Regions from separate parts of the Peribacillus sp. N1 genome, predicted to be linked through region 2. Evidence: riboswitches for the same ligand, from Rfam matches in the RefSeq annotation. Region 2 holds a riboswitch; the other holds the start of a gene.
What was found. A riboswitch is a leader RNA that binds a small molecule or an ion and turns the genes downstream of it on or off. The one in region 2 is predicted to bind FMN.
Positions count from the first base shown of each region.

Region 1: it holds a riboswitch for FMN, as region 2 does, so the genes downstream of both, ACYP5M_RS07615 (ECF transporter S component) here and ribE (riboflavin synthase) in region 2, are expected to answer to the same signal.

Region 1 is NZ_BAAHZO010000001.1:1,586,177-1,591,016, reverse strand. Features, by position in the region: gene serA (phosphoglycerate dehydrogenase) at 1-1,510, opposite strand, end outside; FMN riboswitch at 1,850-1,985, shown strand; gene ACYP5M_RS07615 (ECF transporter S component) at 2,151-2,732, shown strand; gene ACYP5M_RS07610 (ferredoxin) at 2,856-3,104, opposite strand; gene ACYP5M_RS07605 (YpbB family protein) at 3,395-4,456, shown strand; gene ACYP5M_RS07600 (RecQ family ATP-dependent DNA helicase) at 4,459-4,840, shown strand, end outside.
Region 2 is NZ_BAAHZO010000004.1:176,113-180,952, forward strand. Features, by position in the region: gene ACYP5M_RS16680 (DEAD/DEAH box helicase) at 1-378, shown strand, start outside; gene megL (methionine gamma-lyase) at 590-1,765, shown strand; gene ACYP5M_RS16690 (TspO/MBR family protein) at 1,762-2,499, opposite strand; FMN riboswitch at 2,702-2,832, shown strand; gene ribE (riboflavin synthase) at 2,978-3,616, shown strand; partial or broken gene ribB (3,4-dihydroxy-2-butanone-4-phosphate synthase) at 3,635-4,273, shown strand; gene ribH (6,7-dimethyl-8-ribityllumazine synthase) at 4,351-4,821, shown strand.

The DNA of each region.
Region 1 (4,840 bases), on a different contig from region 2:
CCTCCAATGGTAAATCAAAGCTCAAAACCATGATGGCTTCCCCGCCAGCTTCTTTACGGCCAACCTGCATGGTGGCGATATTCACTCCGTGATCACCCAGGACCTTACCTACGTTACCGATTACACCAGGTTTATCGGTATGCTGGATATAAAGTAAATTCGGTTCTGGATGAAAGTCGATTTTGAAACCATTCAAACTTACAATTCGAGAACCGTAATTTTCGATATAGGTCCCACTGATTGTTAATTCACGGTGGTCACCTTTTACTTTAAGGCTGATCAAATTCGAGTAACCTAAAGAGTCCGTAGAGATTTTTTCACCAACGGTTATGCCACGCTCTTTTGCGATCAACAAGGCATTCACTTCATTTACAGATGCATCGACTCTTGATCTGAAAAAGCCGGAGATTAGACTTTTTGTAAGAATCGCTGTATCGAAATCCAATGATTCTCCGGCATACGTAACGGAGATCTCCTGAATTCCTTCATTCATGCACTGAGAAGCAATGGATCCCATTTGCTGAACAAGTTGATAGAATGGCTGTACCTTTTCAAACACTTCTTTAGATATGGCTGGCAGGTTGATCGAACTTGAGACTGGATTTCCTTCGAAATAGGTCAATACCTCCTGGGCAACCTGTACGGCAACATTTAATTGGGCTTCTTTAGTTGAAGCACCCAGATGAGGTGTAGCAATGACGCTATCCAGTTCAAGCAGTTTATGGCCAATTGGAGGTTCTTCGACGAAAACGTCCAGTGCCGCCCCTGCGACATGTCCTTGAACTAACATTTCATATAAATCATCTTCGTCCAGAATACCGCCCCGGGCGCAGTTAAGTACATAAACCCCTTTTTTACAGGTAAGCAGTTTTTCTTTATTGATTAATCCTCTAGTTTCTTTCGTAAGTGGTGTATGAACAGTAATGATGTCTGCTTTAGGAAGCAATTCATCTAACGGCAGGGCAGTTACGGACATTTTCTTTGCACGATCGACAGTAAGGAACGGGTCATAGACAATGACATCCATGCCGAATACCTTAGCGCGTTTGGCAATTTCCCCTCCGATACGTCCAAAGCCAACTATTCCTAATGTTTTACCACGAAGTTCAGTACCCGTATATGAAGAACGTTTCCACTCCCCATTCTTCAGTGAAGCATAAGCTTGCGGAATGTGGCGCATTAATGAAGCCATCATGGCGAATGTATGTTCAGCTGTTGAAATGGTGTTGCCGTCAGGTGCGTTAACCACGACAATCCCGCGTTTTGTCGCCGAGGGGATATCTATGTTATCAACACCGACACCAGCGCGTGCTATAATTTTTAGCTGCGGCATACGGTTCATTAAATCCTCTGAAACCTTCGTAGCACTTCTTACAAGAATTGCATCAATCTGATCAAGTTCGTTTGCAGCTTCCTCTACGGTCTTTTGAATGAGATGAATATTGGATGCCTCAGATAGCGGTCCGAGTCCTTCTGGTTTAATGGCGTCTGCTACTAAAATCCGATACACGACTTAACACCTTCCTAGGAAAAAAATTATCTTAAATTTCAGTTAATTTTACAATTGAAATGCTGAATATGTCAATTTGGCTTAACTGGATGTAAGCGCTTAATAGAATGGTGATCTTCTGATCATCTGTTTAATGTCGCGATATAAATGGCTTTATCAAGGATTGAATAGTATAAAAAAATTTTCATTATTTCGAATTTTCATTTTTGTATCCACTATTTATTTTAAGCCATTCACTGTGACGATCGATAATCATCCTGAATGAATCAACTGAGAAAAAAAGTGCTATCAAAAAACAGGTAATTCAGATATAATGGGAAGTATAAAAAAAATTTATAGATCTATCTTCGGGGCGGGGCGCAATTCCCCACCGGCGGTGATGAAGAGTTTCTTCTTCTAAGCCCGCGAGCCTTACAAGGCAGGATTTGGTGCAATTCCAAAGCCGACAGTATAGTCTGGATGGGAGAAGATGGAGGTTCCTGAGTGCGTTTCAACAGTTATTTGCTGAACGTTTGTTTGATGTAACCTTTAATTTATCCCTTTAATTCTATTGGAATTAAAGGTTTTTTTATTGAACATCAACATATTTTGGAACCCTAACCTCTTTTTCAGGTAGATCGGAAAAGAAGGAGAGAGACCTATGAAAAAGAACAAAGTGAAAAAAACGGTCACACTTGCCATGATGGGAAGCATTTCTTATTTATTGATGCTTTTAAATTTCCCGTTTCCGGGATTCCCGCCTTTTCTCAATGTTGATTTTAGCGACATACCAGCACTGATGGCGGCATTGATTTTCGGACCGATGGCTGGAATTCTAGTCGAGTTCATTAAGAACCTATTGGATTTAGTCATGACAGGGACCTTGACTGCTGTACCTGTGGGGCATATTGCTAACTTCATAGCCGGAATACTGTTTGTCTTGCCGACTTATTATGTATTTCAGAAAATCAATTCAAAAAAAGGGATGACATTCGCTTTACTTGCGGGAACAGTTTCCATGGCAGTATTCATGAGTGTTTTAAACTATTATGTCTTCTTACCGGCTTATACCTTCTTTATGGGATGGGATGCAATGTCGGCACCCGAGTCAAGAGAGCTCGTTACGACGGCAATCTTGCCTTTCAATGTGATAAAAGGCGTACTCATCACATCCGTATTCATGTTGCTGTTCATTAAATTACAGACATGGATCAATAAACAAACATTATATAAGAATGCTTAATGGCATTAACGATAGAAATAAAAAAACAACCGGATATTTGTATTCAGTTGTTTTTTTATGCCTGTTTCATTTTGGAATGGGATGGCAAAAAAAAGCCATTTTCGATTGAAAATGGCTTGTACGTTATTCGAATTTAAGTGCATCTCCGTCAAATGCCTCGTCAGCAACTTTAATAGAATCCGTTGGGCATCCTTCAAATGCATCCATCATGTCATCTAAAAGTACATCAGGAATTTCAACGATTCCCTCGTTATCGTCAAGGGTAACAAATGCAATCCCTTCGTCATCGTAATCATATATATCTGGTGCCGCTGCTCCGCAAGCTCCACAAGCTATGCATGTTTCTTTATCCACAATAGTAAATTTAGCCATGAATATAACCCCTCCTAAGTTGATTGACAACTGATAATCTTTTTATTTCAGATTATTATCTCTTTCTTATTGTAAGACCGAATGCCAAACTTTTCAATAGAAATTGTATTGATAATAACTATCATGTAGCACAATGTCAACGGAAAACATCGAAATACTTAACTTGGTTCTTTCCATGATTCGTCATTTAGTCACATAATTTTCCTTGTATTCATCAATAATAACGGCGATTTTTGCAGTTATTTGTTACAATGGGTTTATTGGTTAAATGAAACAAGGATGTGAGTCCCATGAATAATTATCTACAGGCCATCATTCTATATGCGATAAAAAAATTTCAAGGCGAACGCTCCATTTATGCTATATACCATATGCTGCAAGGGAAGAAATCGTCACAAACAATCCAGGATGCCCATTTATTCGGGCTAACGGATATTTTTGGGACAATACCTCGATTTACCCGTCAGCAATTAAATCAAAACATTGAACATTTACTTAAGCATGACTTGATTAAATTAACGGATAAACCAGATGCATATGAAATTAGTATGCAAGGTGAGGGAATGTTAGTCGATTACTTTAAAAATAATCCTTTTCCGGCGTATATTAATGGTTGGAAATATCACAATATCACCCCGGTTTTCTGGGGAAGGTTAAACTTACTCATTCAAACCATATCCCATATTGTCCACAATGAAAGACGTTTTTATCCGATACAAAGAAATCCCAAAATCCAATTCTTCGTAAAGGAATTTTTACATGCCAATCGTCAGGATCGAGCATTGATTGCCCAACATCTATATGATGAACTGATATCCCTTTTAGAAAGTCAAAGTGATATGAAACGAGACATATTCATTTTGAAAATAACCGGGATCAACAGGATTGGACTTACGTTTGAACAGATTGCAAAAAGGAAGGATGTAGAAGAAGAGTATGTCCGCTTTACATTCCTTGACTCATTGCATCAAATGCTTGCTGAAATGGAAACGGGAAAGGATTACCCTCTCTTGTCCACATTAACAAATGATTGGAAAAGTAGTGGGAATCCTCATTTGACACAATCTACACAGGCTACTTTACGATACATCCATGAAGGGAAAAGTCTGGGTGAAATTGCTGAAATCCGCAGATTGAAAGTCAACACCATCGAAGATCACCTCGTAGAAATTGTCTTATCGGACAAGAGTTTTCCGATTTCAGATTATGTGAATATCGAGGATGAGAGGAAAATTGCTGAAGCTATTAAGGAACTTGGAACAAAAAAGCTTAAAGCAATCAAGCAGATGGTCGATAATAAAGAGATAAGCTTTTTCCAAATAAGACTTGTACTTGCGAAAATAGGTGAGTGATGATGAATATAGAACGAGTCCTCAAAGAAAAATTCGGTTTTGATGAATTCCGTCCTGGACAAAAGGAAGTGGTTGAATCATTGATGTCCGGCAATCATACCTTAGCGATGCTACCGACCGGATCAGGTAAATCATTATGCTACCAGCTGCCGGCTTATCTTTTAAATAAGACTGTCCTAATTGTCTCCCCATTATTATCATTAATGCAGGATCAAGCAGATCAGCTGAAGATGAGTGGCGAAAAAAGTGTATTGACCCTCAACTCCTTTTTGACATTAAATCAAAAAAGGAAAGCTTTCGACCGGTTGCATAGTTATCGTTTTATCTTTTTATCTCCTGAAATGTTAAGCCTGGAGGGTGTAATAAAATCCTTGAAATCCATAG
Region 2 (4,840 bases):
CTGAGCGTCTTACATGAAAAGCTGAGCTATAAAGGTATTGAAATGGGCGTGCTTCACGGCGAATCCAATAAGGTTGACAGGGAGAAAGCGCTGCGCAAGCTTCGTTCCGGAAAATCCCCGATGCTGATAGCAACGGATGTAGCGGCAAGGGGGCTAGATATAAAAGGCCTTACTGCGGTCGTTCATATTGATATGGCTGACAACATCGAACAATATATCCATAGATCGGGTAGAACTGGGCGTGCAGGTGCAGATGGCACTGTCATTTCAATCGTAACGGAAAGAGAAGAGCGAGAGTTGAAAAAAATGGCTCGTGAACTAGAGCTGCCATTAACGAGAGTAACCTTCTATGGTGGAAACATCGTAGTCGATGAATGATTCGGAAAAAGGGACGGCCATGGCGGCTGTCCCTTTTTTACGAATGCCCGGGTAAATCCACCTGAACTTGTTCATCTATTGCCCTACGGAAACATATCATCTTTACTAAATTCAGGGGTTCATTTATAGGTGATGACCATGAATGAAAACGCTTCCTTTATATAGGTTTTTGACATATGATAGCAATAGACATAGGTTAGGAGGAGACGGTATGACAGGAAAGTATAAAAAGTTTGAAACGGCAGTCATCCATGAAGGATATGACTCAAAGAAGCATTTAGGAAGCTTGGCAACACCCTTATTTCAAACCTCAACATTCACTTTCGAAAATGCCGAGCAAGGGGAGAGGCGTTTCGCCGGTATGGAAGATGGATATATATATTCACGACTTGGAAATCCAACGGTACATGTGCTTGAAGAAAAGATTGCCGCTTTGGAAGGCGGGGAAGCTGGCCTTGCTTTCGGTTCAGGCATGGCCGCCGTTTCAGCTGTGCTTTTTGCGTTAACGAAAACAGATGACCATATCCTATGCTCACAGGGGTTATATGGTTGTACATTTGGCCTTCTGCAGCTTATGAAAAATAAATACCGCATCACTCATGATTTTTGTGAGATGGATACAGAAGAACAGGTAAGGAAAATGATTCGGCCTGAAACGACCTGCATCTATGTAGAAACCCCGATCAATCCGACGATGAAAATGATTGATTTACAGATGGTGGTGAAAGTTGCGAAGGAACATAATGTGACGGTCGTAGTGGATAATACGTTTTCGACGCCATATCTACAGAGACCGCTTGAGTATGGCTGTGATATCGTCCTTCATAGCGCTACTAAATATCTTTGCGGGCATGGGGATGTCGTTGCAGGACTTGTCGTAGGTAAGAAGGAATTCATGAATCAGGTAGCAGGGACTACACAGAAGGATATCGGTGGAATCATTTCACCTTTCGATGCCTGGTTACTATTGCGGGGGTTAAAGACCTTGCCTGTCAGGATGGACCGTCATTCGGCCAATGCAATGGAAATCTTTCATGAACTTAAGAAACATCCAAAAGTGAAAAAGGTATATTATCCAGGTGATGAAGCTTCACCGGATCATTATATAATGCAAAAACAGATGAAACATGGCGGCGGCCTTATCTCTTTCGAATTGCATGGCACAAAACAGGATGCACAGGAATTCCTAAATAAATTGAAACTAATCAAAATTGCCGTAAGTCTTGGGGATGCCGAAACATTGATCCAGCATCCCGCTACCATGACGCACTCTGCAGTTCCTGATGATTCACGGAAACAAATGGGCATCAGTGACCAGCTGGTCCGTCTCTCAGTTGGCCTAGAAGCTTGGCAGGATGTCTGGCAAGATCTTCAGCAAGCATTTTAGGCTACCATATTCCTTCTACTTTTAATGAAGATGGTGATGGATACGATAAAAGTGATGACAGCCAGTATATAAGAAATGTCCGTAATTACCGGATAGGCGGAGCTATTTCGTATCCCGATGCCTATGAACGCCCAAACGAATACGAGAGGATAGCACCAATCCCGGTTTTTACCTGCAAAGACAAAAGCCAGGATTGTTGCTGCAATCAGCAGGACGATCGTCCAGGTTGAACTGGAAACCCCAAAACCGTCCCATTTGATATACGTGAGGTAATAAGAAATGTCAGCAATCGTTGCAACACTTACCCAGCCTGTATAAACGGAAAACGGAAATAGGTCGAAAGACGCATGCTTCACTTTTTTTACGTTAGTATAAATGACCATTAAAGTAGCCAAAAGAGCAATGATAATGAATACGGATAACAAAAAGTGCTCATAGTGCCAAGCCAAAAGCCAAGCGCCATTCAAGACACAGCTTAAAGCGAACCAAGGGAAGGATGCCTTATAAGCAGGGCTGTTTTGGTGTTTGCTTAAAAACTGCCTGAATACCCAGATGGCGAGCAGGAAATAGATCAAGCCCCATATGGAAAATACATATCCTGCAGGAGTGAAAAGGACATCAAGTTTATCGGAAATCTCTCCTGATGTCTGGCCGTTCAATGGCAGGTAATTAGCTAAAAAATTCATCGTGACGACGAACAGATAGAAAATCAAGTTGATGATGGAAATAAGCATAAGGCTTCCTCCTTATATGAATTGTGATCCTCTAACCCTATTCCACATATTTAGCCTGATTAACCTCTTTGGAGCACATCGGGGACTTTGGAGGTCGTTTTTCCATAAAGAGAGGAAGTTTCTGTAACAATTGAACCATTTAAGGTTAGAAATTTTACATCTTCACTTTATGGTGATAAAATATTCAAAGATTCATATTATTTTAGTCCTTCGGGGTCGGGTGAAAATCCCAACCGGCGGTGATGAAGAAATTCTAAGCCCGCGAGCCTGTTAAAGGCAGGATTTGGTGAGATTCCAAAGCCGACAGTAAAGTCTGGATGGGAGAAGGACGTGTGGAACCCAAGTGTATACGTACGCCTAATTTTTCAAAAATGAAAATATTAGGCTTTTTAGGTATACAATTTTTTCACTCATTTCTCCTGCTAACTCCTTAGGTCATCCTAAGGGGTTTTTTATATTTTATAAAAGGGGGAAAAACATGTTTACGGGAATCATTGAGGATATCGGTACCGTTCATTCCATGAACAAAGGAAAAAGCAGTATGGAGTTATCGATTCGTTCTGAAAAAATCCTTGAAGATGTTCATCTGGGGGATAGTATTTCAGTAAACGGGGTCTGCTTAACGGTAACGTCCTTCACTAAAAGTTTGTTTACGGTCGACGTGATGCCGGAAACGGTCAAAGCTTCCTCGATACGGACATTGAAATTGGGATCACCTGTGAATCTTGAACGAGCCATGAGTGCACAGGGAAGGTTTGGCGGTCATTTTGTTTCAGGTCATATCGACGGAACCGGAACGATCATCAAAAAAGAACGGAAAGAAAATGCCGTTTATTATGTAATCCAATTGGAGGAGGGGCTCAGTGCCTTTTGCATTCCAAAAGGATCCGTGGCCATTGATGGAACGAGCTTGACGATATTTGGGATCGAAAGGAACCTATTGACTGTATCACTGATTCCATTGACTCATCAGGACACCATATTGGGACAAAAAGCGGCTGGCGATATCGTTAACATCGAAAACGACATGATAGGGAAATATATAATACATCAAATGAAAAATGGCAATCCAAAACCAGGACTGAATTTAGAGTTTTTGGCAGAGCATGGATTCTAATAAAAGGGCGGTGTAATGATGTTCCATACAATAGAAGAAGCGATAGAAGATTTGAAGGCAGGCAAGGTAGTAATCGTATCCGATGATGAAGACCGTGAAAATGAAGGGGATTTTGTAGTGCTGGCCGAAAAGGCGACACCGGAAGCGATTAATTTCATGGCGACTCATGGACGTGGTTTGATATGTACAACCATCACTGAAGAACTGGCAGCGAAATTGAAACTGCATCCTATGGTTGGAGAAAATACCGATCATCATGGCACTGCTTTTACGGTAAGTGTCGATCATAAAAGCACCTCTACAGGAATCAGTGCTTTTGAAAGGTCCTTAACCATCCTTGAGCTTCTTAATGAAGATTCGGTCGCTGAAGATTTCCAAAGGCCTGGTCACACTTTTCCGATAGTCGCAAAAGAAGGCGGCGTATTAAGGAGGGCGGGACATACAGAGGCATCGGTGGACTTGGCGAAGTTATGCGGTGCCGCTCCAGCTGGTGTCATTTGTGAAATCATGAATGAAGATGGATCGATGGCCCGGGTATCCGATTTAGAAGTCATCGCTGATAAATTCAACCTGAAGTTCATTACGATAGCCGATTTGATTCGGTATCTTCAACAAAATGATACTATCGGGAACCAGGAGCTTGAACTGAACATCCCGAAAGCTTGAGGATTTAAGTAATTACATCTTACAGAACAAAAAATTATATTGTTTTTTAAAATTAGGAGGAATTGGACATGGGGAAAACTATTGAAGCACAATTAATCGGATCAGGATTGAAAGTCGGTATCGTGGTAGGAAGATTTAATGAGTTTATCACAAGCAAGCTTTTAGGAGGGGCATTGGATGGCCTTAAGCGTCATGGCGTTGATGAGAATGATGTTGACATCGCTTGGGTCCCGGGTGCTTTTGAACTACCGTTAATTGCAAAAAAACTTGTGAATACAGGTAAATATGATGCGGTAATCGGTCTTGGAACGGTAATCAGGGGTGCCACTTCACATTATGATTATGTCTGTAATGAAGCGGCTAAAGGCATGGCTTCCGTTTCCTTGGAAACGGGTGTACCGGTTATCTTCGGTTTGCTGACAACTGAAAATATTGAACAAGCGATTGAACGTGCAGGAACAAAATCAGGTAACAAAGGCTATGAAGCGGCCGTTAGTGCAATTGAAATGGCCAACCTTGGAAAATTGATTGAACAGTGATTTGGTATAAGGAAGCCGC